4 regions of the Vibrio sp. R10-SG3-ISO10 genome follow, and region 1 is predicted to be linked to each of the others. Evidence: predicted binding sites of a transcription regulator. Region 1 holds the regulator's gene; each other region holds the start of a gene.

Region 1 (7,496 bases):
GAAAGACTATATGTTTATTCAGCCTGTCAAAGAGATGGTCGCAGCACATCGTAAAAGTAAGTTACTTGAGATCGCCGATTGCGGCCATGTATGTAACGTCGAGCGACCAGAAGAGTTCAATCACCATTCAATTTCATTTATTCAGCAGCAAATTGAAGCGCCTAAAATCGGTTAAGGTGCTGCTTCTCCGCATTGCCAACATGCGCCAAATTGAGGCTCGTTCACTTCTCCACATTGGTTGCACAGCCAGTTACTGCCGATTTCCGCACTGTTAAATTGCTTGATAACCCCCTTCGCTTGCTTAGCTTGATGAGGGTTAAGTAACCACACATAGGGTTCACTGCTCTCCCCAAAGGGAATTTCCCCTTGGAGCCCAAATACGCCTTCGCCACGGACTTCACATTCAATCTGTTGAGACTTAAGAAGCTCACAAACAATGTGAGCTTCAGTTGGCGTAGATGCGGAATAGATCCTCATTATGCATTTCCGTTTGATGTTGATGGGGACGCCTTAATTTTAGTCATAATCCATTTTGCAATGACAGGGAACAACCCGAGAAGTGCGAAAGAAGCCAAAACGGTAGGAGAGACGATACCCGACAAGCTGTCTATTTGAGCGAGTTGAGTGCCGGCATTTAGGTACACAGCGGTTCCTGGCAACATACCTAGTTGGCTAACCAAATAGAATCGAGTTGTCGCGATGGGAGTCAAACCCATTAACAAGTTGATTAGGAAAAATGGGAATACTGGAATCAATCGCAATGAGAACAGATAAAATGCGCCATCTTTTTCAACGCCTTGATTGATGGCATTGAGCTTGTCACCAAACTTACTCTGTACCCAATCACGTAATAAGTATCGGCTGCTTAAAAATGCGAGTGTTGCCCCAATGGTGCTGGCGAAAGAGACCAACAGTAAGCTTGTCCAGAAACCAAATAGAGCGGCGCCTAAAAGGGTAACGACCGCAGCGCCAGGAATTGAGAAAGCGGTGATAGCAACATAGGCGATAAAATAGCTAGCAGCGGCGATAGTAAAGTTATCTGCGATAAATGCGGCGAGCTCTGCTTGCTGCGCCTTCGCGTTTTCTAGCGTGAGATACTGACCAAAATTTACGCCAAGTAAAACAATTAGTGCGACGAAAACAATTCCTAGGATGATCTTTTTATTCATGTTGTGCAGCTCCATCATATTTCATGGATATCAATTATTAGTGTTACTAGACAAGACAGGGAAAGCAAGCCACAAATTTCAAGATGGCAGATAAAAACCAATAAAAAAGTCAGCACAAAGGCTGACTTCTTAAACAAATTTATTTTTAGGTTAGCTGACTTGAGTTAACAGCTCCTGACGGCGACTTTGGGGGATAACCGACCAGTGTGTCCCTTTAATGGCACCTTCTAAAGCCCAGAGAAGTTCGATGTTTACATCGGAAGAGTGTGTAGTCTGAATGGCTTTAAACGCATGTACGGCTCCCACTTGTTCCAGATTCTCTACCGAATCTATACCAGCTTTCTTGAGCATGCGCTCAGTCGCTAGCCGCAAGTTAGGCAGATCTTTCAAACGATTGGGTTTCGCTTGCGATTGGCATTGCTTCTCTTGATTTGCTGCTTTTAAGGCGACGTTCGCAATCTTTAAGGTTTTATTTGCGTCAGCTGCCCAATCATCACAAAGCGCAAAATACTTCGTCACGACGGGGAATCCGCGTTTTTTGTAAACATAGGGTTCTAGCCCTTGAGACCTGAACTGTTTAGCGAGAGCCGCGTCCGCGCGTACGTGTAGTTTATCGTTGACGACAAGTGCGAACATAGTGTCATCAGCAAAAATGCCAAAGCCACCAAACATTGAGCGAGACTTAATATGTCCTAACTGCTCAAATAAACGCATTGAGTCTTTTAGTATTGGTTTATCCATGCTGTGTTTTCTCGGTGTATAAGTATACGCCACCAATGCAGGTCCGAGAGATTAGCAAAATTATGCAGAGACATTGTCAGTAAGGTGTCATACGAGTGCAAGTAAAAGCGGTATGACAGTTTGCATATTCGCCATCGGCAACCCCGCTACCAGACAATAAATTGTTTAAGGCCGGAGGCTTTGCGTCCCATCCTTTCGAAATGGTTTGCCCTGTTCGTGGCATTAATCGAACACATTAAGAATAAATAAAATCTGCGCAGAACATCACGTTTGTATCGGATAAATGTGATGTTGGTTCAATAAATAGAGGGGAGATATACGCCTAGCCAATAGTACGACTACCAGCTAAGCGTCTGACTTAAGGTTATTTATTTAGATTACGAACGGTATTGCGCTCGACAATTTCTGGGTGCATCTCGAACACACGTTTTTCGTGCTCTTTATCTTTAATGCGCTCAAGAAGAATTTCGAAGGCATTCTTACCAACGCGACGTTTTGGTTGGTGCACTGTTGTTAGAGGTGGAGAGAAGTACTCTGCTAGTTCAATATTATCGTAGCCGATTACTGAGATGTCTTGAGGTATTTGAATGCCTTTCTGTTGTAGACGGCTCATTAAGCCAAGCGCCATCGTGTCATTAAAACAGAACACGGCTGTTGGCTTTTTATCCATCGCCACAATTTTATCCGCAGCCAGTACCGCCGTATCACATTCGAAGTTGCCTTCAAGAATCCAATCTTCGTTTACTGATAAATCAGCTTCAGCCATTGCGCGCTTAAAGCCACTAATACGCTCAACACACGCCGCTTTCTCGAAGTGACCACTTAAACAAGCAATGTCAGTATGACCGCGCTCGATCAGATATTTTGTCGCTAGATAGCCGCCTTCTTCAGAGTTATCGATGATCTTATCGGCTTGAGAACTCTCTGGACCCCAGTCCATTACTACTTTTGGAATGTCTTTGTGGCGGTCGAGCATTTCGCTCAGCTCTTCAGTCAGATCTGAACACATCACTAGGATGCCATCTACACGCTTTTCAGCCAGCATGCGAATGTAGTCGCGTTGCTTCTCATAGATGCCGCCGGTATTACACAGAATCAAGGTGTAACCTTGGCGGTAGCAGTAGCTTTCTACGCCGTCGATAACTTCTGAGAAAAATAGGTTAGTCGATTGCGTCACTAACATACCGATTGTACGAGTAGTGTTGCACTTAAGACTACGAGCAACGGCACTCGGTGCATAGTTAAGCTCGGTTACCGCTTCCATCACTTTTTCTTGTGTCGCTTCGGCAACAAAGCGTGTCTTGTTAATCACGTGAGACACAGTGGTTGTTGAAACACCAGCAAGGCGAGCAACGTCTTTAATAGTGGCCATAAATTTTGTCCTGTCGATGACTGCCACGAGAATATATTCAGTTTAGAATAAGTTGGCAGAAAGTATCAGAAACACAAAAACCGCTCTTATTTAGCGGTTTGTATTTGAATAGTTCATTTTTATCGTTTGCGGTCACGATTTTAGACCGCAATCCGACTTAGGGCAAACATATTTCGTCAAACTGACCTGTGCCAGTTCACATTGTCAGACTCTATTCGCCGATTAAATATGTGCAGTCCAACTCCAAGAACGCCACAGTGAGAGAAGCGATCGCAGAGTAAAAACCGAATTCATCGAGCGTTTGACACTTAGCCGAAAACTTAGGTGTCCAACTTAGAAGGTGCTGACGAATGAAGCTCTCTTGTTCGATAAGCGCTTCTTCAATATGACGCTCTTGCTCAAGTTCATTAGAGCGAATGATAAGGTTACCGAGAAAATCCAGCTCAATGGCAATGTGATCAGCCGGCTCATTTAGGCTTTCATCAACGGCTACACCATGCTCTAGCATTAATGCTTCCATCTCTTTGGCAGGCTTGTCGTTAAGCAGGCCTGTGTCTCCAATGTACATTGAAGCATAAGGCAGTGCCGAGTCGCGGTCAGACTTTAAAAATAGATCACAAAAGTCAGCGGCAAGCTCTAGTTGCGCATCTTCGCGATCGATTAAGCGATTAAGTGCATCAATGACACGATCAATCGACGGTTTAAGAGCGGCATTCTCGCCAAGGCCAGTAAGGAAAGAGCGGATTTGAGCTGAATGGTACTGCTCCAGATTCTCTTCCGTTAATTCCTTGGCGTAAAGGCTTGAAAGCCACCAATAAATTTCCGCACGTTTCTCATTGAATGCTTTGATTTCTTGCATTAGGTATCACTCCCAAAATAACTACCTATTAGTGTAACTAATAAAAATGAATAGCGGTAATGGCTTACGTGACAATAAAAGACGAATTATGAGCATATATTAACAAAGGCGGAGGTTTTGTTTTGAATCAATAAAAAATCATCTTTCTCGTTTTTAAAGTGATAAATACTAGAAATGTTACTATTTATGAATAGAATAAATGATAGAACTATTCCCAATGTAAATTAAGTGGTGCAGATGAGTTATCATGTACTAGTAGTAGAAGACGACGTAGTGACTCGCAGCAAGCTTGTTGGCTACTTTCAGAATGAAGGTTACCAAGTCAGTGAAGCAGAAAGCGGCGAGCAGATGCGAGACATGCTACAAAGCAACGCGATTGATTTGGTGATGTTGGATATTAATCTGCCGGGTGAAGATGGATTAATGCTAACTCGCGAACTTCGCAGTCAATCAGACATTGGAATTATCCTGGTAACAGGACGCACGGACAGCATCGACAAAATCGTTGGCCTCGAAATGGGCGCTGATGACTATGTCACTAAACCTTTTGAATTACGAGAGCTACTGGTTCGAGTTAAGAACTTGCTGTGGCGAATTTCTGCTGCACGTAATTCGTCAGGCTCTGACAGCGCAGCGAAGCAAGATGATAATGTCGTTCGCTTTGGCGAGTGGACGTTTGACGTTCAACGCCGTGCTCTGAGTCGTAACGGGGAGCCAGTTAAGCTGACTAAAGCAGAATACGAACTGTTAGTGGCTTTATCCTCTTATCCGAATCAAGTTCTTAGTCGCGAGCGTATCTTGAACATGATCAGCCACCGTGTTGATGCACCAAACGATCGCACAATTGACGTGTTGATTCGTCGCATGCGAGCAAAAATGGAATTCGATCCAAAGAATCCACAAATTTTTGTCACCGTTCATGGCGAAGGCTATATGTTTGCCGGTGACTAAGGTCAACAAACCCAAACACCAAGCTAACAGACATAAAAATACCGAGGCTTGCCTCGGTATTTTTCTATCTAGGATTTATACCAATCTTATTCAACTTGGTATCAAACTTTGCTTTCAGAAGCTTGCAGCGCTTGCTCTTCATAATCTGACGCCCAATTTCTAAGCTTTTGCCAGATTCTACCAAGAGTTTCATGCCAGTAACGTTCAGTTTGCTCTAGGTATTTCCCTTTCGGTGTGTATTTTTCCCATGCTTGAGAGATGTTGCTGTGCGCTAAATAATTGGTTGGCGCTGGGTAGGGTTTTAGCCCTGCCGAATGAAACTCATTTAGGGCACGCTCCATATGACTTGCTGAAGTCACCACAACCAGTTTTTTGGTATTAACGAATGCTGCCGCTTGTCTCGCTTCTTCCCAAGTGTCTTTGGCGGTTTCTAACAGGATAATGTCAGATTTAGAGACGCCAAGGGCGAGAGCCACTTTCGCCATCATACGTGCATTACTCACTTCAGAGCCGCCCGCATAGCCAGACAAAATCAATTTAGAGCCAGGATAAATACGCATGATGCGAATACCTTCGGCAAGACGCATTAATCCGGTTCGGCTTAATTCAGAAGTGGGTGGGATCTTATCGTCCACAACATGACCACTGCCGAGCACCATAACGTAATCGATCGATTGGTCGACCGGAAAAAAAGCAGAGTATTGGCGTTCAAGCGGCATCAACAAACGAGAAGAGACGGGTTGAAAAGCGATAAGAAAGATGCCGATGAAAGAGAATAGAACAACAAAGCAGCCGGTCTTCTGTTTACGAGTAAACATGATCAACATTAAGCCGAATAGACCGATGATTAGCATCGCGGGAAGCGGCATAAGTAGAGAAGACACAACTTTTTTCAGCTCAAACATACTAAATAGTCCGAAAAAACATCAATTGATTATAATTTAAGAGAAAGCCTCTTTATTCCTGCTTTTCTTATGACAGAATAGCAGCACGATTAGACATGATAACCTAAGCTGCTGTGACTGAAGACCGCAATTTCGACGATATTGCCCACAAATTTGCAAAAAATATTTACGGTTCTGACAAAGGAGAGATTCGCCAAGTCATTGTTTGGGAAGATCTTCAACAGATACTTAATACTGTTGATGGGGCAAATCAGCAACTCAATGTGCTAGATGCAGGTGGTGGATTGGCACAAATGTCGCAAAAGCTAGCTAAGCTCGGACATCATGTCGCGTTATGTGATCTATCTTCTGAAATGCTGCTGTTAGCAGAGCAGGATATTGCAAATAATGGCTTGCTTGAGCAGTATCGCTTCATTCATTCGCCAGTCCAATCGCTTGATCAGCACCTAGAATCCCAAGTGGATGTGGTCTTGTTTCATGCGGTCATGGAGTGGTTAGCTGATCCAAAACCTGCTCTAGAGAAAGTATTAGAGCAGGTTAAGCCAGGTGGGATGGCATCTATCATGTTTTATAACCACCATGGTTTGGTCTATAAGAATGTCGTGTGTGGCAACATTCCGCATGTATTAGATGGGATGCCGCATCGCAATAGATTTAAATTGCAGCCACAAAAAGGCTTAAAACCTGAAGAGGTCTACCAGTGGATTGAAGACGCTGGTTTTTCAATTTGTGGCAAATCTGGCATTCGCTGCTTTAGTGACTACATAGGTAATATGGAGTACATGGGCGATTATCAGTATGAAGATGTGTTGGCACTAGAAAGACAACTGTGCAGAGAAGAGCCATACCTCTCGTTAGGCCGATACATACATGTATGGGCACAAAAGAAAGATAAGCAGGAATAACAATGAGTGAGATGACTCTAAATGCTGAACAGCCGATCGATGAACTTGTCGGTTGGGTTAAGCAGCATGATTTCTCATTGAACCTGACAACAGAGCGACTGGCATTTTTAATCGCTATTGCTGTGCTCAGTAATGAAAGGTTCGATGAAGAATTGGGTGAAGGTGAACTGCATGACGCGTTTACCATTGTTACCCGATTATTTGAAGGAACGGGTGATGCGTCGGCGTTTCGCGCTAACAACGCGATTAACGAAATGGTCAAACAACGACTCATTAGCCGTTTTACTAGTGAATTGACCGATGGAGCCAGTATCTATCGTCTGTCACCTCTTGCGATAGGGATTACCGACTACTACGTCCGACATCGTGAATTCTCCAAACTTAAGCTCTCTATCCAGCTTTCAATGGTTGCTGACGAAATGTCGAAGGCGATTGAGTCCGCGCGTCAGGGCGGAACGCCAGGTCACTGGCGTAAGAACGTCTATGGTGTGCTTAAGTACTCAGTGGGAGAGATCTTCGATCAGATCGATCTGAACCAGCGTGTGATGGATGAGCAGCAGCAGTCGGTTAAGATTCAGATTGCTGAACTGTTAA
Region 2 (7,496 bases), 120 kb from region 1:
TTCATTACCGCCACCGCCTTTTTGACCACCGATATGCAGGCCTTTACGTTGACCTAAGGTGTGGTACATCAATCCGTTGTGCTTACCAATCACTTTACCTTCAGGTGTTTCAATGTCGCCTGGTTGCGCTGGTAGATAGCGGCCTAGAAAATCTGTGAATTTACGTTCGCCGATGAAACAGATACCGGTTGAGTCTTTCTTCTTCGCCGTGATCAGATCTTGTTCTTCCGCAATGCGGCGAACTTCTGGTTTCTCTAAATCACCAACAGGGAATAGGCTGCGGGCGACCTGCTCGCTGCTTAGCGTGTATAGGAAATAGCTTTGGTCCTTGTTGCTGTCTAAACCACGAAGCATGCGTGGCTTGTCGCCGTTTTCAATTTCTTCTTGCGTCGGGAATGTACGACGGACATAGTGACCCATAGCGATATAGTCTGCGTCGAGCACTTCATCCGCAAACTCTAAAAATGCTTTAAACTTGATCTCTTTGTTGCACAGAATATCTGGATTGGGTGTACGACCGGCTTTGTACTCAGCAAGGAAATACTCGAATACGTTGTCCCAATATTCGGCAGCAAAGTTAATGGTGTGCAGGTGAATGCCTAGCTTGTCACAGACCGCTTGCGCATCGGCAAGATCTTCAGCTGCCGTACAGTATTCTTCGTTGTCATCTTCTTCCCAGTTCTTCATAAACAGGCCTTCAACTTGATAGCCTTGCTGCTTAAGAAGATACGCAGATACAGATGAATCAACGCCACCGGACATGCCAACGATGACTTTCTTTTGACTGTTGTCAGACATTACTAAACACCACTTAATTTAACTGGACGCAGATTTTATCAGAAAGCATAGCGAGGGGACAGATCCGAGATCGAACTCACACTTCGAATTCGGATATTTATTATGCGTTTGCTTAATGAAAATCGGCGAAACTTAACTATTAAACTTGTATATATGGCATAGTGGCGAAAATTCAAGAGAGTTAGAGTTAACCTAATGAGCGAAGAAAACCAAATCATCGAAGAAGCACAGCTAATCGAAGTCATCGAAAACCAGCTAGAAGATGGAAACCCAGTGAAGGTGAAAGAAACCTTGATGCGTTTGATGATGACGGGCACGCCTCGTGAAGATGCTATCGCTATGATGGCGTGTGCAGTAGCGATTGAAATCTTTGATGTAATGAAAAACGAAGGTGAGTTCAACTTAAAGCGCTACGCTGAGAACCTTGACCGCTTGCCGGATCTTAGCTTTATGGAAGGTGAATAGGCGACCGCTCCTACAATAAAAGAACGCCTAACCAAAGCGATAAAAGCACTCATTAAAACTGGGTGCTTCATCAATCGACCACCCCACTTATTTATTACATTCAGAGCCGCTCTGATTTTAATTGCTGATGCAAACGTTTGCTATAATACCTTTTGTTGCCGTCCTAAAACCTGCAAGGTAGAATCCGGCATCCTTTCATCCCTTATTCAGATTCTTTACTGCAGAAGCATTGTTATGAAATTTCCTGGTCAACGTAAATCGAAGCATTACTTTCCTGTTCACGCTCGTGATCCATTAGTGAGTCAATCTCAAGAAAGTAAAAAGATGTCGCGCACGCATATTATCGGCATTGATCAAACTCTTGTTGATATTGAGGCCAAAGTAAGCAGTGAGCTTATCGAAAAATACCAACTGAGTAAGGGACACTCGCTCGTTATTGATGATGAGACTGCTGAAGCGCTATATAACGAACTAAAAGATCGAGATTTGATCACCAATGAATATGCTGGTGGTACGATTGGCAATACGCTTCACAACTATTCAGTACTAGCAGATGATCGCTCTACACTTTTAGGTGTAATGAGCCAAGACATTAAAATTGGTAGCTACGGCTATCGCTATTTATGTAATACATCGAGCCGTATGGATCTAAACCATTTGCAAGGTGTCGACGGGGCAATTGGTCGCTGTTTCGCATTAATTACTGAAGACGGTGAGCGCACTTTCGCTATTAGTGAAGGGCAAATGAATCAGCTCCATCCAGATAGCATTCCTGAAAAGATATTTAAAAATGCTTCTGCTTTGGTATTAACCGCTTATTTGGTCCGTTGTAAGAAAGGCGACCCAATGCCTGAAGCGACGATGAAAGCTATCGAGTATGCAAAAAAACATGACGTACCTGTTGTGCTAACCCTAGGCACCAAATTCGTTATTCAAGATGATCCAACATTTTGGCAAGATTTTTTAAACGATCATGTTTCTGTGGTGGCAATGAATGAAGACGAAGCAGAAGCGCTTACAGGAGAGTCTGATCCACTTGCAGCTTCTGACAAAACGTTAGAGTGGGTTGATTTAGTATTATGTACTGCAGGGCCAGTTGGTCTATTTATGGCGGGTTACACCGAAGAATCTGCAAAACGTGAAACGTCTTTACCATTATTACCGGGTAGTATTGCAGAATTTAACCGTTACGAATTTAGCCGACCTGCTTCAAAAGCGCTTTGCGACAATCCGATCAAAGTTTACTCGCATATTTCACCGTATATGGGTGGCCCAGAGAAAATTAAAAATACTAATGGTGCCGGTGATGCTGCATTATCTGCATTGTTACACGATATGGCGGCGAATAAATACCACAAAGAGAATGTGCCTAACTCAAGTAAGCACGCACATTCATACTTAACTTATTCATCGTTCTCGCAAGTATGTAAATACTCTAATCGCGCTAGTTACGAAGTGCTAGTACAGCATTCACCGCGCCTATCTCGTGGACTTCCTGAACGAGAAGATAGCTTAGAAGAAGCGTACTGGGAACGTTAATTCTACTGCAAACTATCAAAGCCTCAATTTAGTGAGGCTTTTTTAATTTTTAGAGAGGATAATAAAAAAGCGCCATAAAGGCGCTTTTTAAATAAATCACTCAAAACGATTAGATTAGGAAGTCGTCTAGTGACTTGCCTGCATCTAATTGCTCTTGGATTACTGAAGGTGTACGACCTTGTCCTGTCCAAGTTTTTTCTTCACCAGAAGCATCAACATATTTATATTTTGCTGGGCGAGGAGCACGCTTCGCTTTTGGCTTACTTCCTTTAGACTCACCTGCCAATGCAGAAATAAGCGCTTCGACGTCGATGCCGTCTTTAGTAATCTGTTCAGCAATAGCGGCTAATTTAGCTTCTTGCTCTGCAGCTGCTTCACGTTCAGCTTCTTCTGCTTCTTTACGCTCAGCTACAACAGTAGTTAGTTTATCTAACGCTTCTTCTAATTGCTCAAGTGTTAGCTCTCGAGAAAAAGCACGTAGACTACGAATGTTTAATAGTGTTTTTGTTAGTTCCGACATTTATTCATCTCTTCGCAATATAAGTTGTCGATGTATGAATCATAAACCTCTTAATTTAATATTACAATCTCACTGACATAAATTTACGTAAAATAACTATCACAATGTTGTTTGATAGCCATTTCATTATTAATTTAGCTGCTTGCAATAAATAGATTTTTAATCACGATATAACTTTTATATTAACAGAGAACTATCTGAGAGTGCGGTTTCATATTAAATGTTATCGCGAATATAGGCGTAGCCCCAAGGTATATGTCCTTCATTATGTATTAGTGCGGAAAAACAAGTCTGGTGTATCAAAAAAATGTATCTGTCATGTAAAGGTAGTTAGACAAACACGTCATTAATCGGGTGGATTTCTGAGAAATCAGAACGTTCGAGTTCAATGGATGAACCAATATGCTATCCAATGGGATGACTATTCATCAATCATGAAAGCTTAGTCGAAGCTAGCTAACGATATTTTTAACAGTAGAAAAGGAATATTATGTTGAAAGAGGTGGTGATATGAGTACAATGGGCGCAACCTAATGCGATTTGTTGGTTAAATTATTGTTAAAATGATTTTTCGGTAGTTTAAAGTTTCAACGATCGCGGTAGAGGCGCGGAATAAATAAGTAGTGTTTGCTGGGGTGATGCCAATGAGCAAGCATAAAAGGTTATTTCGCCGAAGTGAACTTTCTCATCAAAGAGGTTTGCTGGGGTTACACCCGAAAGGGGTAACACTGCCATAGTCTATAATTTGTAAAACTATGGAGCGCTACTGTAGGGCTGGGTTTCGCATTCGCTGACCTATCGCTAATTTCAACTTAATTGATTGGAAATGATTTCCTTCAATTAGTCTGCAGTAGATCTCTAACCATTTATTACTGGTTTTTGAAGATCATGAATTTAATTGATTTTGCATCATCTCCTTTATCTCTTTTGCCGCCACTTGTGGCATTGAGTCTTGCTATTATTACCCGCCGTGTACTTGTTTCACTCGGTGTGGGTATTGTTTTGGGCGCTATCTTACTTAATGACTACTCATTTGGTAGTGCGCTTGGATATGTTGGTTCTACCGTTTCAAGCGTCTTTATTGAAGATGGTGGCATCAATACTTGGAATATGAGTATTGTTGGCTTCCTACTCCTGCTAGGAATGATGACAGCGCTATTAACGCTTTCAGGCGGTACACGCGCGTTTGCGGAGTGGGCTCAAACTCGAGTTAAGAGTAAGCGTGGCTCTAAGCTTCTTGCTGCATTTTTAGGTGTTTTCATCTTCGTTGATGATTACTTTAATAGCTTGGCTGTTGGTGCGATCTCTCGCCCTGTCACTGACCGTTTCTACGTATCACGAGCTAAGCTAGCTTATATCCTTGACTCAACAGCGGCTCCAATGTGTGTGATCATGCCTGCTTCTAGCTGGGGTGCCTACATCATGACAATTATTGGTGGCATCTTAGTTTCGCATGGTATCACTGAGTATTCAGCGCTTGGCGCATATGTTCGTCTAATTCCGATGAACTTCTACGCTATCTTTGCACTACTTATGGTGTTTGCTGTTGCTTGGTTCGGACTAGACATCGGTAAGATGCGAGAGCATGAAATTGCGGCGTCACGTGGTCACGGTTTCGCTAAAGAGCAAGCTGAAGACTCGGAAGAAGCTCATGAGCTAAACGAAGAGTTGGATATCGAAGAGAGCGATAAAGGTAAAGTTTCTGACCTGATCTTGCCGATCGTACTACTTATTGTTGCGACTGTTGCTTCAATGCTTTACACCGGCGGACAAGCTCTTGCAGCTGACGGTATCGACTTTAACTTACTTGGTGCATTTGAAAACACTGATGTAGGTACATCTCTTATTTACGGTGGCCTAGTTGGCCTGGCTGTTGCGCTGTTTACCGTTGTTAAACAAGGTATTGCGGTAAGTGAGATCTCGCGTACGCTTTGGATCGGTGCGAAATCAATGTTTGGCGCGATCCTGATCCTAGTGTTTGCTTGGACGATTGGTTCAGTTATCGGTGACATGAACACAGGTAAGTACTTGTCGACCTTAGCTCAAGGCAATATCAACCCACACTGGTTGCCAGTTATTTTGTTCCTATTGTCTGGTCTTATGGCGTTTTCTACAGGTACATCATGGGGCACATTCGGTATTATGTTGCCTATCGCGGGTGATATGGCAGGTGCAACGGATCTAGCGCTAATGCTACCAATGTTAAGTGCTGTATTAGCGGGTTCAGTATTTGGTGACCACTGTTCACCAATCTCAGATACAACCATTCTTTCTTCGACAGGTGCTCGTTGTAATCACATCGATCACGTAGCGACTCAGTTACCATATGCACTGTCAGTTGCACTAGTGTCGTGTATTGGTTTCATTACTCTGGGTATGACCGCTTCTATCGGCATGTCATTCGCAGCAGCGTCGGTAGCATTTATCGCTATTTGTGTCTTGCTATCTGTTCTGTCTAAGTCAAAGATGGCGAGTTGTCAAAACGCGTAACAGATTGAAGTTATTGCTAATAGATAAGGGAGCTCAGGCTCCCTTTTTATTTGTCATATACAAATTGAAAAAAGTTTAAATAAATGGTTGAAAAATGTTTTCGCCTTGGTTAGTGTGGATATCAACAAAGCGAACAGAAGAGCTTATTAAGTATGCGTAAATTAGTCATGAACATTCATCACCATCATCACCCAGTCTAGTCTTTCGGGAGATGCACGCATACCCGGGAGACAGGAAACTCCCGGAGGCTAAAATCGCAAACTACAAGATTTAGAACCCTCGGGAGAACAACTCTTCCGAGGGTTTTTCAGTATTTGAATCTTAAAAAGTTTATAAATTTCAAAATCTTGCACAGGGATACAGCAATGCAAACACAACGCCTAAGAATCGCAATCCAAAAGAAAGGTCGCCTGAGTAAAGAGTGTCAGACTCTGCTTAAAAAGTGCGGCGTTAAATTCAACATCATGGGTGAGCGCCTTGTTGTTCACTCACTAAATATGCCAATTGACCTATTACTAGTACGCGATGATGATATTCCAGGTCTTATCATGGATGGTGTGGTTGACCTTGGCTTTATCGGTGAAAACGAACTGGAAGAAGTACGTTTAGATCGTAAGGCGTTGGGCGAGCCAAGTGAGTTTGTTCAGTTGCGTCGTCTAGATTTTGGTGGTTGTCGCCTATCTATCGCAATTGATAAAGATGAAGAATACAACGGTCCTCAGGACCTAGCAGGCAAACGCATTGCAACGACTTACCCTCAGCTACTCAAAGCGTACATGGACGAACAAGGTGTCCCTTTCTCTACCTGTATGCTCACTGGTTCCGTAGAAGTGGCTCCGCGAGCGGGTCTTGCAGATGCAATTGCCGATCTTGTTTCTACTGGTGCAACTCTAGAAGCGAATGGTCTTAAAGAAGCTGAAATCATCTTCAAATCAAAAGCGACACTGATTCAACGTACTGGTGAGTTTGACGCCGACAAAGTGGCGTTAATCGAAAAGCTCCTGACTCGCATGCAAGGCGTACAGCAAGCAAAAGAATCGAAATACATCATGCTGCATGCACCAACGGATAAGTTGGACCAAATCAAATCTTTACTACCGGGTGCTGAAGATCCTACGGTTCTACCTCTTTCTGCAGATCAGCAAAAAGTCGCGGTTCACTTGGTGAGTACTGAAAACTTGTTCTGGGAAACAATGGAACAGCTAAAAGAGTTGGGCGCGAGCTCAATCCTAGTATTGCCAATTGAGAAAATGATGGAGTAATCACAATGAGAACAGTCGTTTGGCAATCATTAAGTGAATCTCAGCAAGACTCTATTTTAGAGCGTCCGGCAATTACTGAAGGTGCGAATATCACCGCAGCGGTTTCGCAAGTGATCGCCAAGGTTCGCGAAGAAGGGGATGCTGCGCTACTAGAGCTGACAGAAAAGTTTGATCGCGTTAAGCCTGAGTCGATTCGTGTCTCTGAGCAAGAGGTAGAGGCGGCATGTGAACGCTTGTCTTCCAACATGAAACAGGCACTTGAACAGGCCTATGCGAATATATCTAAGTTCCACAAGGCGCAAAAACCTCAGCCGATTAAGGTTGAGACACAACCTGGTGTATTGTGTGAGCAAGTCACTCGTCCAATTCAAAAAGTCGGATTGTACATTCCGGGGGGCAGTGCACCATTGCCATCGACGGTT
Region 3 (7,496 bases), on a different contig from region 1:
TGCGCTAGGTCTTGACCAAAATACCTATGTAACCCTACCTCGCGGCCAAGCGAAAAACCTTAAGGCAAGCTTCATCCTTGAAAAAGAGCTAGAAGCCCCAATTATGAAAGGTGACGTAGTTGGTAAGCTATACTACCAACTAGAAGGTGAAGATATTGCAGAGTACCCACTTCTTGCGCTAGAAGATGTGGAAGAAGGCAGCCTATTCAGCCGCCTATGGGATTACATTGTAATGCTGTTCAAAAGCTTCTTGTAATTCGAGTACTTAGCTTTTAAAAGCCGCCTAGTGCGGCTTTTTTGTTTTTCACGCTTTCGACATAGCGCAGAGGGTATCTTGAGTTCATCCTCGATAGACAGTACTATTCCGCGCTGCTAACAACGACTTCCCAACTTGGAGTTTCAAAATGCTGAACATTAATTCAGATGCAAAACTGAAAGACCTGCTTGAGTTCCCTTGTTCGTTTACCTTCAAGGTAATGGGCTATGCTAAGCCAGAGCTTCCTGAAAAGGTTCTTGAAGTCATCCAACGCCATGCTCCAGGTGATTACAGCCCAACCGTAAAGCCAAGTGCTAAGGGCAATTACCACTCAGTGTCAGTCAATATTACCGCAACTTCTATCGAGCAAGTTGAAACGCTTTACAAAGAGCTCGGTGAGATTGACATTGTACGCATGGTGCTATAAAAAATTTGAGTTAATTCAATTTTTTTTGAAGGCAGCGCAAGCTGCTTTCTTTTTAGATATCAAACAGATAATTATCCTGCAAAAAGTCTAGGGTTAAAAATGTGTTACTGGTATATAGTCCCTTGACCAGAAGCAGTTTATAATCCGTTAACTTTATTAACCGACGATGGAAAGCGGAATGCAAAACCAGCTTGTTGTGAAACATCTAGGAAGACAAGATTACGAGCCAATTTGGCAAGCAATGCATGACTTCACAGATAACCGGACAGAAGACACCGCTGACGAGGTGTGGCTTGTTGAACACAATCCAGTCTTCACACAAGGGCAAGCAGGTAAGGCGGAGCACCTACTTAATACTGGTGATATCCCTGTTGTTCAGAGCGATCGTGGTGGTCAAGTCACCTACCACGGGCCTGGTCAGCTTGTTGCGTACTTTCTGATTAACCTTCGTCGTAAAAAAATGGGAGTACGAGATCTTGTTACTCATATTGAGAATCTCGTAATTAATACCCTAAAAGCATACAATATCGACTCAACTGCACGCCCTGATGCACCAGGTGTCTATGTAGATGGGAAGAAAATCTGTTCCTTAGGATTACGAATCCGTAAAGGTTGTTCGTTCCACGGCTTAGCGCTAAATGTGAATATGGATCTTACGCCATTTCTACGTATCAACCCTTGTGGTTATGCTGGAATGGAAATGGTTCAAGTCAGCCAACTTGGCGGACCTGATGACATAACTCAAGTAGAGACAAAACTAGTCGAAGAACTGGTTGATTTACTTAACTATGAACAGGTTGATGTCGACACACAAGCAGGCCACAAGACCAACAATAACGAGAAGTAAGAGAAGCATGAGTAAACCAATCCAAATGGAAAAAGGCGTTAAGTACCGCGACGCTGATAAAATGGCACTGATTCCAGTAAAGAACATGCCTACAGAGCAAAAAGAAGTTCTTCGTAAACCAGACTGGATGAAGATCAAGCTACCTGCGGACAGCCAGCGCATTCAAGATATCAAATCGGCAATGCGTAAAAACAACTTACACTCCGTTTGTGAAGAAGCTTCATGCCCTAACCTTGCAGAATGTTTTAACCACGGTACTGCAACCTTTATGATTTTGGGTGCGATTTGTACCCGTCGTTGCCCATTCTGCGACGTTGCTCATGGACGTCCACTGACTCCAGAAGCAGACGAACCTAAGAAACTGGCTAAAACCATTCAAGACATGAAACTGAAGTATGTCGTGATTACTTCCGTTGACCGTGACGATCTCCGTGATGGTGGTGCTCAACATTTTGCCGACTGTAACCGAGAGATCCGCGAACTAAATCCGAACATTAAGATTGAAACGCTTGTACCAGACTTCCGTGGTCGTATGGACGTGGCTCTTGAGTTGCTAAAAGACAATCCGCCGGATGTTTTCAACCACAACTTGGAGACCGCACCTCGCCTGTATCGTAAAGCGCGTCCTGGTGCGAACTACAAGTGGTCATTACAACTGCTACAGAAGTTCAAAGAGCAACACCCAAACATTCCAACTAAGTCAGGCATTATGATGGGATTGGGTGAAACAAAAGAAGAGATCGTCGAAGTATTGAAAGATCTTCGCGCTCACGGTGTCACTATGCTGACGTTAGGCCAGTACCTAGCACCGAGCCGCCATCACCTACCTGTTGAACGCTATGTTCCGCCGTCAGAGTTTGATGAGCTAAAAGAAATCGCACTTGAGCTCGGCTTTACTCACGCAGCATGTGGTCCATTTGTACGCTCTTCGTACCATGCTGACCTACAAGCTCAAGGCGTAGAAGTAAGCTAAATTACAGTAAGACAATCACTTATCTATGCCTCTCGTTTTTGAACGTGAGGCATATTTTATTTGTAGCGATTTTACTCACCCGCCACAATCCACTACCATATCAAGTATTGAAACAACTTTGATACTAGAACGAAACTCTAGGTTTGATATAATACCTAAATCAAACTTTATTCATGCCAGTAACGTTATGTTCAGATAAATGATGGGATTGGCTTTAAATACTCGAAATATTGGATAGACGCATGAAAAACATTTTTGCTGCCGCTGTTGTGGCTATTACTCTTGCAGGTTGTGCATCTGAACCCACTCAGCAAGACAACTACATGGACGCTTCTTTCGAACTTTGTAACACTGAAGTGAAAACTTATTCAGTCAGTGATGATGGTCGAGTACGCATTGTATGTGCTGATGGCTCTAAGTTTGCTCTTCGCACTGAAGCAACCCTAGACACCATGCGTGATATCAACGCTGACTACTGTAGTGGTGAAGGTCTATCTAAGTTCAACGAAAGCACTAAGTACTACCAGTTCCGTTGTAAATCTGGTGAGACAATCAGCGTAAACAAATAGGCTGAACTAAGATTTGAAACGGCAGCCCAAAGGCTGCCGTTTTTGTTTTCTACCTATCTAAAACAAGTGCTAAGACATTGATTCTGGTTAGCATTGTAGACATAAAAAAACACCTCCAAGCTGGAGGTGTTTTTGATTAAGCTGAAACCTGATTAAGCATAAACTGGTAGACGCTTACAAATTTCAAGAACCTTAGCTTTAGTCGCTTCGATAACTTCTTCGTTGCCGATGTTATCTAGAACATCACACATCCAGTTCGCTAGATCTTTTGCATCGTCTTCAGTGAAACCACGGCGAGTGATTGCTGGAGAACCTACGCGGATACCAGAAGTAACGAATGGGCTACGTGGGTCGTTTGGTACTGAGTTTTTGTTTACTGTGATGTTTGCTGCACCTAGTGCTGCATCTGCATCTTTACCTGTGATGTCCTTGTCGATCAGATCAACTAAGAACAGGTGGTTCTCTGTACCGTTAGAAACGATTTTGTAACCGCGCTCTTGGAACTGAGCAACCATAGCTTTTGCATTCTTAACAACGCGTGCTTGGTACTCTTTGAACTCAGGCTCCATTGCTTCTTTAAATGCAACCGCTTTGCCCGCGATAACGTGCATTAGAGGGCCACCTTGACCACCAGGGAATACAGCAGAGTTCAGTTTTTTGTACATCTCTTCGCCAGCATTAGACAGAATTAGACCACCACGTGGACCTGCTAGCGTTTTGTGTGTCGTTGTTGTCACAACGTGAGCGTGTGGCACTGGCGTTGGGTATACACCTGCGGCAATTAGACCTGCTACGTGAGCCATATCGACAAACAACCAAGCACCGGCTTTGTCGGCAATTTCACGCATACGAGCCCAATCCACGATTTGAGAGTAAGCTGAGAAACCACCGATAATCATCTTAGGTTTGTGCTCAAGAGCCAGTTGCTCCATTTCGTCGTAATTGATTTGGCCCGCTTCGTCGATACCGTAAGGAATAACGTTGTAGTGCTTACCAGAGAAGTTGACTGGAGAACCGTGAGTCAGGTGACCACCGTGCGCTAGGCTCATACCTAGAACAGTATCACCAGGGTTTAGAAGTGCCATGTAAACAGCACTGTTTGCTTGAGAGCCAGAGTGTGGCTGTACGTTCGCATACTCACAACCGAAAAGCTCACATGCACGGTCGATAGCAAGAGCTTCTGCTTTATCTACGTACTCACAACCACCGTAGTAACGCTTGCCTGGGTAACCTTCAGCGTATTTGTTAGTTAGCTGAGAACCTTGAGCTTCCATTACACGTGGACTTGTGTAGTTTTCAGAAGCGATTAGTTCGATGTGTTCTTCCTGGCGAAGAGTTTCTTCTTGGATTGCTGCGAACAGTTCCGCATCGTAATCTGCGATGTTCATATCACGCTTTAGCATCTGTATCTCCTGACTCAGATTAAGACTTAAAGTTTTAAAAAACTGATTTATGACCTCAATACCGACGTTTTTACCTGACGCAAACGTTTGCATTAAGCTAATGACGCGCATTCTACATAATTTGATCTAGGTCATAAAGAGAAAATTTAAATTTTTCTCATGCAGTTTTTTCATAATGCTTTACAAGGAATGTCATATTGAACATTTCTCGAAATGAAGATTGAGAAACGTGTCAATTTTATCCTTTACACTCCGTAAAACGATAATTACATAGGTTTACCCTAATTTTCCCTCTCAAGCTACCGAAATCCTCAATTTTTAAATAGTATGCACGCCAATATTCAGCGGTTAAATTTAAAATTGATGGAAAAACACTCAAGAAGAGAAGACTGGATCGCAATTTTGACTGGGACTTTTCTGGTTGCCCAAGGGGTTTTCTTTTTACAATCAGCATCATTGCTCACAGGCGGCACAACCGGTCTGGCACTGTTAGCCAGCCAATTTGTTTCGTTCTCTTTTGGTACACTCTACTTTATTGCAAATTGCCCTTTTTACCTTTTGGCATGGAAGCGGTTCGGTTCTCGTTTTGCTTTTAATAGTGCAATTTCTGGCGCCTTGGTCTCTATATTTGCCGATCACCTCTATTTAGTGATTAGCTTAGATACCATTAACGAAGTCTACTGTGCAGTCGCAGGTGGTTTATTGATGGGACTAGGTATGTTGATTCTCTTCCGCCATCGCTCTAGTTTGGGCGGCTTCAATGTTCTATGTCTATTTATCCAAGATAAATTCGGCATTTCGGTTGGGAAATCTCAATTAGCTATCGACTTTACTATTTTAGTCGCATCGTTTTTCTTCGTGTCACCGCAAGTTATCGTACTTTCAATCATTGGTGCCATTGCGCTAAACCTTGTGTTGGCTATGAACCACAAACCAACGCGTTATAGTGTTAATTACGGTTAGCGAGAAGCGAGAAGCGAGAAGCGAGAAGCGAGAAGCGAGAAGCGAGAAGCGAGAAGCGAGAAGCGAGAAGCGAGAAGCGAGAAGCGAGAAGCGAGAAGCGACAAAAGTTTGAAGGGTTGACACTATGTGTCTACCCTTTGCTTTTTTTAATCTCGTCATCCTCAAGAGTGAGATACGAACGAGTTGGGGATCTCTTCAAGCGGATGGGCAACCTTGTTAGAGATTCCTTACTCACTCCTTCGTCACTCTAAGGAATGACGCTCTTCTCAAAGGGCGAAGCCCGTTCAAAATTCTCGCAGGGCGAAGCCCAATCTCGGAGCGGAGCGTTCCAAGGACGCAGTCCGCTTTTAATCCAACTCTCCGTGCGAAACACGTGCTTTCACATCGTGGCTTAGCTCTTTGTTTAGCTCAGCTTCCACATGGCCCGGCGACTGAGTCGTTGCTGAAATCAAGCGGTACATGGCAGGGATAACGAACAGAGTTACCAAAGTCGCAAAGCCCATACCAAAGAAGATCACCGTACCTACAGCCACACGGCTTTCATAGCCCGCCCCCGTCGACATAATCAGCGGTATAGCACCAGCAAGAGTGGTAAATGCTGTCATCATGATTGGGCGCAAGCGACGCGCAGACGCATCAACAATAGCTTTCTCAAACTCAATGCCGCGATCGCGAAGTTGGTTAGCAAACTCGACAATCAAGATACCGTTCTTAGTCACCATACCGATCAACATAATCATACCAATCTGGCTATAGATGTTGAGGCCTTGTCCCATCACAAACAGTCCAAGGAAGCCGCCAAACACTCCCATAGGGACGGTAAACATAACCACTAGCGGGTTGATAAAGCTTTCAAACTGCGCAGCGAGAACGAGATAAGCCACCAACAGCGCTAAACCAAACACCACTAAGATACTCGACTGGTTCTCTTTATAGTCTTTTGACTCACCAGAGTAGCTCACGGAAATATCACTAGGTAACTGCTCTATTGCTTGTTGGTCTAAGAAATCGAGCGCATCCCCTAAGGTGTAGCCGTCAGAAAGGTTAGCAGTAATCGTCACTGCCTTCTGCTTGTTGTAGTGCGATAGACGAATCGAGGAGGCAACCTCTTCAATCATAGTGAGCGCATCAAGAGTGACCAATTCACCAGAAGCCGTACGCATATAAATTTGGCTCAGATCCGCGGCATTGTTAAAACTATTCTCATCACCACGCAAATAAACATCATACTCTTCACCGCGCTCAACGAAGGTCGTTTCACTCTTACCACCCAACATGATTTCAAGTGTTTCAGAGATCGCTTCCACGCTAATCCCAAGCTCGGCGGCGCGCTGTTTATCTACTGACACAACTAGCTCTGGCGTTCTTTCTGAGTAGTTGATGTCTGCGCCTTCCATAAACGGCGAATCTTCAGCAAGTTGTTCTAGTTTTTCCGCCCACGTCTTTAGTTCAGCATAATCAGAGCCACCGAGAACAAACTGAACGGGTTCGCTAGAGCCACCACGGAAACCAGGCATAAATGGGAATACTCTAACATCCGCAATACCCGCTAGCGCTTTGCGCACTTCGCCCAGAGCTTGCTGTGCCGTGACATCACGATCATTCCAATCTTCAAGGATCATGATAACAAAGCCCGTTTGGTCACCTGCATTACCACCAAAAGCTGGTGATTGAATACTGAAAGATTTCAGGAAACCTTGCCCAAGCAGAGGCATCAAGCGGTCTTCAATGATATCCATGTTCGCAGCCATACGGTTGTAACTGGTAGCATCAGCACCGCGAGCGAAAGCAAAGATAACGCCGCGGTCTTCTGAAGGTGCTAATTGAGCTGGAACTTGCTGCATTAAGCCCCAACTACCGCCGACACACGCCATGATGACGAGTGGTGCGGCCCATTTCCAACTCAGAGCCCCTTTCAGAACCTTACGATAGCCTGATTCAAGGTGGCTAAACATATTGTCGATAAACAGATTAAAGCGGTTTGGTTTAACATTGGCTTTTAGGAGCTTGCTGCCTAAAACTGGCGTCAAGGTTAACGCGATCAACGAAGAGAAGATC
Region 4 (7,496 bases), on a different contig from region 1:
CCGATGGTTTCGGTTTGAGCCGACACACGGAGAGGATGAAAATGGTTAATGAGTTTGAGTAGTGGATAGCTCACCCCGACCACCCATACAGCGGTTGAGGCGATGCCCGTCAACTGTATAAATAACTGATCAATTCGGCTAGCAGCGTGGAGCTGTTCTATTGGCGCAAACAATGCGACCGCGAGGGTCCCCCACACTCCGCCGCCTAAGTGAACAGGGACGGCTGATACTACATCATCTAATCGGAGTCTTTCTAAGAGGCTAACCAGTATTACACTAATGCATCCGCCAACTGCACCAATGGCAACCGCTCCTGCCAAGTTAGCAATATTGGCACTTGCCGAGATAGACACCAAGCCAGCTAAAAGTCCATTCAATATGTAACGCGTACCACGCATGGAGTGGATGTTCCAAGACAACAATAAGGCACTAAAACCGCCGGTACAGGCTGATATCGCAGTATTTGAAAATATCTTTGCTAGGTTTTCATCAGGATGGATTACGCTACCACCATTAAAGCCGAACCAACCAATGAAAAGTAGAAACGTGCCAAGCGCAGAAAGAGGTAAGTTTTGGCTGTACATTTCTCTTGGTTTACCATCTTCGGTATAGCGACCTAGACGCGCACCGACAACAATAATGGCAACCAGAGCGATCCACCCACCGACAGAGTGAACCACTGTAGAGCCTGCAAAATCAATGAAGCCGCGTTCAGCGAGCCAGCCCATTCCCGTTGACTTAATATGGGTGCCATTCCAAATCCAATGGCCTACAACTGGGAATAACAAGGTTGCCGTAATCAATGAGCTAATTAAGTAGCCTGAGAACCGCATCCGTTCGGCCACCGCGCCAGATAGAATGGTCGCTGCGGTGCCACAAAACATCATTTGAAACAGGAAGAACGCCAGAATCAGTGGCACGGTTTGTTCTGACAAGACAAACAAGTCCGTCCCTATCAATCCGTTCCAACTTTCTCCATACATAAAGCCAAAACCGATTAACCAGTAAAACAGCCCACTGACACAAAAATCGGCAACATTTTTGAGCGAGACATTAATGTTGTTTTTGTTACGAACCAACCCACTTTCAAAGCAAGTAAAGCCCGGCTGCATCAGCAGAACTAATGCAGTACACAACAGAATCCAGGTAATGCTAATCGTGTCGCTCTCGATCATGGCTAGGCCCAAAAGGTCGCTCTATTTTACCTTTGTTATTAACCGAGCATAGTTAAGTGACGGAGTATTCTCCACTTTTCTCTAAGGTATTACCTTCTAGGCCATTCAAAATGAACTTTGGAACAAACTAAGACAAAAAATAAAAATTGATAATGCGAATTTTAAAGAACACGCCTTAACCTTCTATTAGGTACACCTTCTCCCCACTTTGTTTTAAGTGGGCGATAACTCCCTTACGCGTAAGATTGTTTTCATGGAGAAATACGGCAAGTTCTTCGGTTATTCTTCCTATTGTTCGCACTTCAAAACACTGCTCGCCTTTGCGAATCATATAAGCGTCTGTTTTCTTCTCGTTCTGTTCAATTTTATCAAACAGATACTCCTTACTGATGCCTGCATCTTTCAGCAGTTTATAGGCGACTTCGAGTACAGCTTCACTATTTTCCTTAATGAGTTCGTCGCAGGCGGCATTGAACTCATTCCTCACACTTTCGATCGTTTCATTGTCAGCATGTTCAAGTAGTATTTTAAAATGCTTACTTTTATATGAAACCATATTTGGAAGTTCAGGAATAAGACTACTTTCTTTGACCGTTTCATTCGCTGAAACTTGAGTATCATTATCAAAAATCACGATTTATCAACCCACACAACTAAAATTGTATTACATTAAACATTTTAAAATATTTTCAGTCAACCCAATTGTATTTTGATTTCATTTATCTTTATTTGAATGCACTTCGCTATCTAAGCGATACACTATTAATTACGACTTTCGACAATCAAGCCCCTGTTATTTTCTTTGTTATTTTTATCAGTTAAGCAAAGTATTGTTTGCCATTATTGAAACCATCTGCTGCAATTAGTCCATCGAATAGTCAGTACAAGTATCCAGATGAATTTACGTACTTTTTTAATGATGGCAGTCGTATTAACTTTTGCCGGTTGTGCCACCTATGCTGGGCTAAATTACGACCAGTTATTTGGCGAGCCTAGCGTGCAAGAGCGCCGAACTGATTTGAATAGCTCGGAGAGTGATTTCTTCCTTGCCGAGGTTAAACCTATTCTCGATAAACGCTGTGTAGTCTGCCACGCTTGTTACGATGCTCCTTGCCAACTAAAAATGTCATCGGTTGAAGGCATTGACCGTGGCGCGAGCAAAGAGCTGATTTATCAAGGCACTCGTCTTACAGCAGCCACACCTCATCGACTATTTGAAGATGCTCAAACCACCCAAGAGTGGCGCGAGCTCGGCTTTAACCCAATACTTAACGAACGCGTACAAAACCCAACAGCTAATTTAGAGGCAGGGCTTGTCGCTCGTATGCTAATGCAAAAAGAGGCCCACCCTCTTCCAGATCAAGCTCAACTCGAAGGCTTTGACTTTTCGGTTGATCGCTCTCAAGTTTGCCCGACAATTGAAGAGTATGACCAATACTTACAAGACTACCCGACTTGGGGTATGCCTTATGGAATGCCAAACCTCGCTTCCAACGAATACTCCACGTTAATAAGTTGGCTTCAAGATGGCGCGACAATGAATCAGCCTCTACCTTTGACTTCAGCTCAAGCACAGTTAGTCAGTGAATATGAAACACTACTCAACAAAAGCCCTCGTAAGGTTCAACTTACTGCTCGCTACATATACGAGCATTTGTTCTTGTCACATTTATACTTTTCCGACTTAAACGAACAGCATCCACGCTTTTTCACTCTAGTGCGTTCAAGTACACCGCCCGGTCAACCTGTAAAACGTATTGCGACCCGAAGACCATACGATGATCCAGGCATTTCTCGCGTTTACTACCGATTGATACCCGAGCAAGGCACCATTGTTGACAAGACCCATATGCCATTCGCTTTGAACGAAGACCGAATCAACGATTGGAAAGAGTGGTTTATCGACGCCGATTACGATGTCGCTAAGCTTCCAGGTTATACCCCTGATGTTGCTGCAAACCCGATGACAGCATTTATTGACCTACCAGTTAAAGCTCGCTTCAAGTTCATGCTCGACAATTCGCAGAATACGATCAATGCCTTTATTAAAGGACCAGTTTGTCGTGGGCAGTTAGCGCTAAATGTCATCAATGACCGCTTCTGGGTGTTCTTTTTAGACCCAGACAAAGCGGATATCCCTGAAGTAAACGAGTTTTATCATACCCAAGCTGACAACTTAAAACTGCCAGGAGAGCTTGAAAGCAATACCTTACCTATCACCAACTGGGTCTCTTACTCAAGGCAGCAAGCACGTTATTTACAGGCAAAATCTGACTTTATCAACCAGTGGTTTAAAGATGGCAAACATTTAACCACGGATGTCATTTGGACAGGAGAAGGAACGAATCAGAACGCAGCCCTTACAGTATTCAGGCACTTTGATAGTGCATCTGTTGTTCAAGGCTTAGTCGGCACACCGCCCAAAACAGCTTGGGTGTTGGATTATGCTCTCATCGAGCGCATCCACTATTTACTTGTCGCTGGATTCGATGTGTACGGCAACTTCGGACATCAGTTAATGACGAGGATGTTTATGGATTTCTTACGCCTTGAAGGTGAAAGTAATTTCGTTGCCCTACTGCCTAGAGATATGCGCCATAAAGAACACTCAAGCTGGTACAAAGACCAAAGTGCTCAGCTTAGTGACTTCTTACAACGCAACGTTAAGCCGTTTGATCAACCTACACAAGTGCCGTATCAAACAGACGATCCAAAAGCTGAGCTATACGATATTTTACAGACTCAACTTGCTCCTGTGCTGACTAATCGCTTCAAAATCGAACAAACAGGAATGAAGCTTGAAAATGAGCAACTGCTGCGCAGTATAGATAAGATCAAAGGCAAAGGGCTTATCTATCTGCCTCAGATAATGATGTTAATGATTGAGTCTGATAACGGTAAAGATCAGCTCTACACCTTGTTGCACAATAATGCTCATACCAACATCTCTAGTCTATTTGATGAGGAAAGTAACCGCGATCCGACCAATGATGATCTTACTTTGGTTCGTGGAGTGATCGGTAGCTACCCAGCTGCGTATCTATCCCTTAAAGAACAGCAAGTGCCAAAACTGGTCGAAATGTTGAAAAATATTTCGAGCGAGGAAGATTACGTTAAGCTGTTGGATACCTTTGCAATTCGTCGTAGTTCAGACCAATTTTGGCCGTTTAGCGATAAAATTCACGCATGGTATCAAGAGGATCAACCTATCGAATTTGGCCTGCTTGACTACAATAGATTTGAGAATAGGTAGAACCGTTCAACTGCGCATGACACGCTCAGGGAGGTGACTATGGGTATCAATGACAGCATTAGAGCTTTGGAACAACAAATTTATGTTGCCTGCTCAGAAGGTGATTACGACACCGTACAGATGCTTGAACATCAGCTTGATAGCCTTAGGAACAAGGCTGAACATCCTTTCGATGATGATCCTTATGCTCCTGAAGGGAAAATAATCCCTGATGATGACTGGTACTAACGAAAACGCCCCATCGTAATTTACATGGGGCTTTCTTTTGCCCATCGCCCATTACACACGTATAATTCACTCCTCTATAAACAGCGCTTTACAAAGCAATTTTAATCGCTATCATTTGCACGCAAACGATTGCCTCACTTTTTATGTGCCTATTTTGAGGGTTTTATGCTGTCTGATATTGAGATCTGTCGCGATACTAAACTAATGCCAATTTCCCAAGTTGCTGAGCGTGCTGGTCTGCATGCAAATGAATTCCATAGCCAGGGAAAATACAAGGCTAAAGTGACTTTAGAAAGCTTAGCGCGCTTGCAAAACAACGTCACCGGAAAACTCGTATTGGTGACTGCAATAACCCCTACTCCACTTGGCGAAGGAAAAACGGTTACTACGATTGGCTTATCTCAAGGCATCGCCAAACTTAATCGCTCCGTTATGGCCTGTATACGCCAGCCTTCAATGGGCCCTGTTTTTGGTGTCAAAGGAGGTGCGGCTGGCGGTGGTTACTCTCAGGTCGCTCCAATGGAAGAATTAAACCTTCACCTGACGGGTGATATTCATGCCGTTACTGCAGCACATAACTTAGCTGCAGCTGCGATTGATGCACGTATCTATCATGAGCAACGCCAAGGCTATAAAGACTTTGAACAGCGCAGTGGATTAACTGCCCTCAAAATTGACCCTCAACGCGTTGTCTGGAAACGTGTCATGGACCACAACGACCGAGCACTGCGTATGGTGACGGTCGGCATGAACGAAGCGAACAAGACCATTAATGGCTTCGAACGCCAAGATGGATTTGACATATCTGCCGCTTCCGAGCTGATGGCAATTCTTGCGCTCGCTTCTGACTTAAAAGACCTTCGTGCTCGTATTGGCCGAATTGTTGTCGCATACGATATCGATGGCAAACCTATCACCACGGAAGATTTGCAGGTCGCAGGTGCCATGGCCGTCAGCATGAAAGAAGCGATTGAGCCAACCTTGATGCAGACGTTAGAAGGCGTTCCAACGCTTATCCATGCGGGCCCGTTTGCAAATATTGCTCACGGTAACTCGTCTATTATCGCAGACAACATCGCGACAAAACTGTGTGAATTCACCGTAACGGAAGGTGGATTTGGTTCTGATATGGGTTTTGAGAAAGCCTGTAACATCAAAGCTCAGATGTCAGATAAATCACCAGATTGTGCCGTCATTGTTGCCACTTTACGCGGTTTAAAAGCTAACTCAGGGCTGTACGATTTAAAGCCCGGCCAAGCAATACCAGAAATGCTGTTTGAGAACGACGAAAAGGCGCTCATTGCCGGATTCGATAACTTAAAATGGCATATCAACAACGTAAACAAATACGGCGTGCCTGCGGTTGTTGCAATCAACCGTTTCCCTCAAGATAGTGACCAAGAGCTTCAAGCTCTAAAAGCCATGATTGAAGCTTTACCAAATGATGTTGAAGTTGCTATCAGTGAGGGCTTTGCCAAAGGTGGTGAAGGCACAGTAGAGTTAGCTGAGAAAGTCGTCGCACAGTGTGACAAAACAGCCCACTTCAAGCCGCTGTATCAATTTAGCCAAACAACCGAAGAGAAGCTAATGGCTGTGGCTGAAGCAGGTTATGGCGCATGTGGTATTACTCTTAGTTACCAAGCAAGAAAACAGCTTGATGAGTTAAAACAGCATGGCTTCGACAACTTAGCGGTTTGCCTTGCAAAAACACCACTGTCTATTTCCACCAATGGCAGCATTAAAGGTGCGCCTTCTGGCTTCGATGTGCCAATCCGTGAGTTACGACTGTGTGCGGGTGCGGGCTTTGTTTATGCGCTTTGTGGCAACGTAATGACGATGCCGGGCTTGCCAGAGAAGCCTGCGTTTATGAATCTCGATCTCGATGATGACGGCAATATTATTGGCTTAAGCTAACCGCGATTGACCAATGAATTCTCTAAGAGGCTAAGTAGTTAAAACTTAGCCTCTTTTCTTTAGCGCAAACTCGACAAGCCATGCAGTCCACCACAAGATCATGTACCATTGAAACATTACTCGAACAGACCGGATGTTTTCATGGAAGCAGAGTTATTGGAAATCAAAAATTTCCTATCCCAACACCCACCTTTTGACGAACTCGAAGACGATGTACTCAACTATGTCACCAAGCACGTTGAGATTTCTTACTACCGTGAAGATACGCCTATCATCCACTTTGGCGATGAAATTCACGATCTCTATATGGTACGAAGCGGTGTTGTTGAAGTTTATCGACGCAAAGGCGAGCTCTATAACCGTCTTGATGAGGGTTCCTTGTTTGGTCAAATGGGTCTACTCACAAACAACAAAGTGCGTTTCCCTGCCAAAGCGATAAAAGATACTCTGCTCTACTGTATTCCTGAGACAGTCTTCCAAGAACTCTATGACGAGCATGAGACTTTCGCTGACTTCGTTGAAGTGGAAGATACCGCTCGTTTGCGCCAAACCGTCTCTAATAGTAGTGAACAAAACGACCTGACAACGTCCAAAGTAAGAACTCTGCTCACCAGCGAAGCGCCAACGATTCCGAAATCTGAATCCATTCAGAATGCAGCGATTAAGATGGCGGAAGAAAATGTCTCTTCACTGTTGATCATCGACCCAGACGTGGCTCAAGACGATGAAGATGATAACAACCCACTGGTTGGTATCATCACTGACCGTGACCTATGTACCCGGGTCCTCGCCCAAGGCTTAGACCCAAGCGATGATGTATCTACCGTTATGACCACAGAAGTCATTTCGCTCGACCATAACGCTTATGTATACGAAGCCATGCTGACGATGCTGCGTTACAACGTCCATCATCTTCCTGTCCTCAA

Evidence for each region. Region 1 encodes PurR, which represses purine synthesis genes. Its sites were predicted from a motif close to TNANGNAAACGTTTNCNTNA; they were not measured.
Region 2: AC6R16_RS12020 (inosine/guanosine kinase) is a predicted target of PurR. The motif match lies at 1,389-1,408, and genes of this name have one in related genera.
Region 3: glyA (serine hydroxymethyltransferase) is a predicted target of PurR. The motif match lies at 4,551-4,570, and genes of this name have one in related genera.
Region 4: AC6R16_RS17625 (formate--tetrahydrofolate ligase) is a predicted target of PurR. The motif match lies at 4,774-4,793, and genes of this name have one in related genera.

Annotation. Positions count from the first base shown of each region.
Region 1 is NZ_JCBDHG010000020.1:319,923-327,418, forward strand. It holds gene AC6R16_RS11455 (alpha/beta fold hydrolase) at 1-175, shown strand, start outside; gene AC6R16_RS11460 (putative signal transducing protein) at 172-477, opposite strand; gene AC6R16_RS11465 (TVP38/TMEM64 family protein) at 477-1,169, opposite strand; gene AC6R16_RS11470 (TfoX/Sxy family DNA transformation protein) at 1,320-1,910, opposite strand; cyclic di-GMP riboswitch class I at 2,044-2,130, opposite strand; gene purR (HTH-type transcriptional repressor PurR) at 2,275-3,282, opposite strand; gene torD (molecular chaperone TorD) at 3,494-4,141, opposite strand; gene torR (two-component system response regulator TorR) at 4,379-5,092, shown strand; gene elyC (envelope biogenesis factor ElyC) at 5,194-5,997, opposite strand; gene cmoM (tRNA uridine 5-oxyacetic acid(34) methyltransferase CmoM) at 6,111-6,902, shown strand; gene mukF (chromosome partition protein MukF) at 6,905-7,496, shown strand, end outside.
Region 2 is NZ_JCBDHG010000020.1:438,542-446,037, forward strand. It holds gene mnmA (tRNA 2-thiouridine(34) synthase MnmA) at 1-798, opposite strand, end outside; gene AC6R16_RS12015 (hypothetical protein) at 994-1,263, shown strand; gene AC6R16_RS12020 (inosine/guanosine kinase) at 1,498-2,802, shown strand; gene AC6R16_RS12025 (H-NS family histone-like protein) at 2,912-3,322, opposite strand; lysine riboswitch at 3,915-4,096, shown strand; gene tet(35) (tetracycline efflux Na+/H+ antiporter family transporter Tet(35)) at 4,211-5,812, shown strand; His leader region at 5,988-6,124, shown strand; gene hisG (ATP phosphoribosyltransferase) at 6,178-7,074, shown strand; gene hisD (histidinol dehydrogenase) at 7,080-7,496, shown strand, end outside.
Region 3 is NZ_JCBDHG010000012.1:132,878-140,373, forward strand. It holds gene AC6R16_RS06115 (serine hydrolase) at 1-256, shown strand, start outside; gene ybeD (DUF493 family protein YbeD) at 405-683, shown strand; gene lipB (lipoyl(octanoyl) transferase LipB) at 862-1,530, shown strand; gene lipA (lipoyl synthase) at 1,538-2,503, shown strand; gene AC6R16_RS06135 (hypothetical protein) at 2,746-3,072, shown strand; gene glyA (serine hydroxymethyltransferase) at 3,225-4,475, opposite strand; gene AC6R16_RS06145 (YitT family protein) at 4,839-5,438, shown strand; gene vexH (vibriobactin export RND transporter permease subunit VexH) at 5,786-7,496, opposite strand, start outside.
Region 4 is NZ_JCBDHG010000022.1:894,303-901,798, reverse strand. It holds gene amt (ammonium transporter) at 1-1,175, opposite strand, end outside; gene AC6R16_RS17640 (hypothetical protein) at 1,351-1,809, opposite strand; gene AC6R16_RS17635 (fatty acid cis/trans isomerase) at 2,071-4,428, shown strand; gene AC6R16_RS17630 (hypothetical protein) at 4,468-4,656, shown strand; gene AC6R16_RS17625 (formate--tetrahydrofolate ligase) at 4,822-6,570, shown strand; gene AC6R16_RS17620 (DUF294 nucleotidyltransferase-like domain-containing protein) at 6,712-7,496, shown strand, end outside.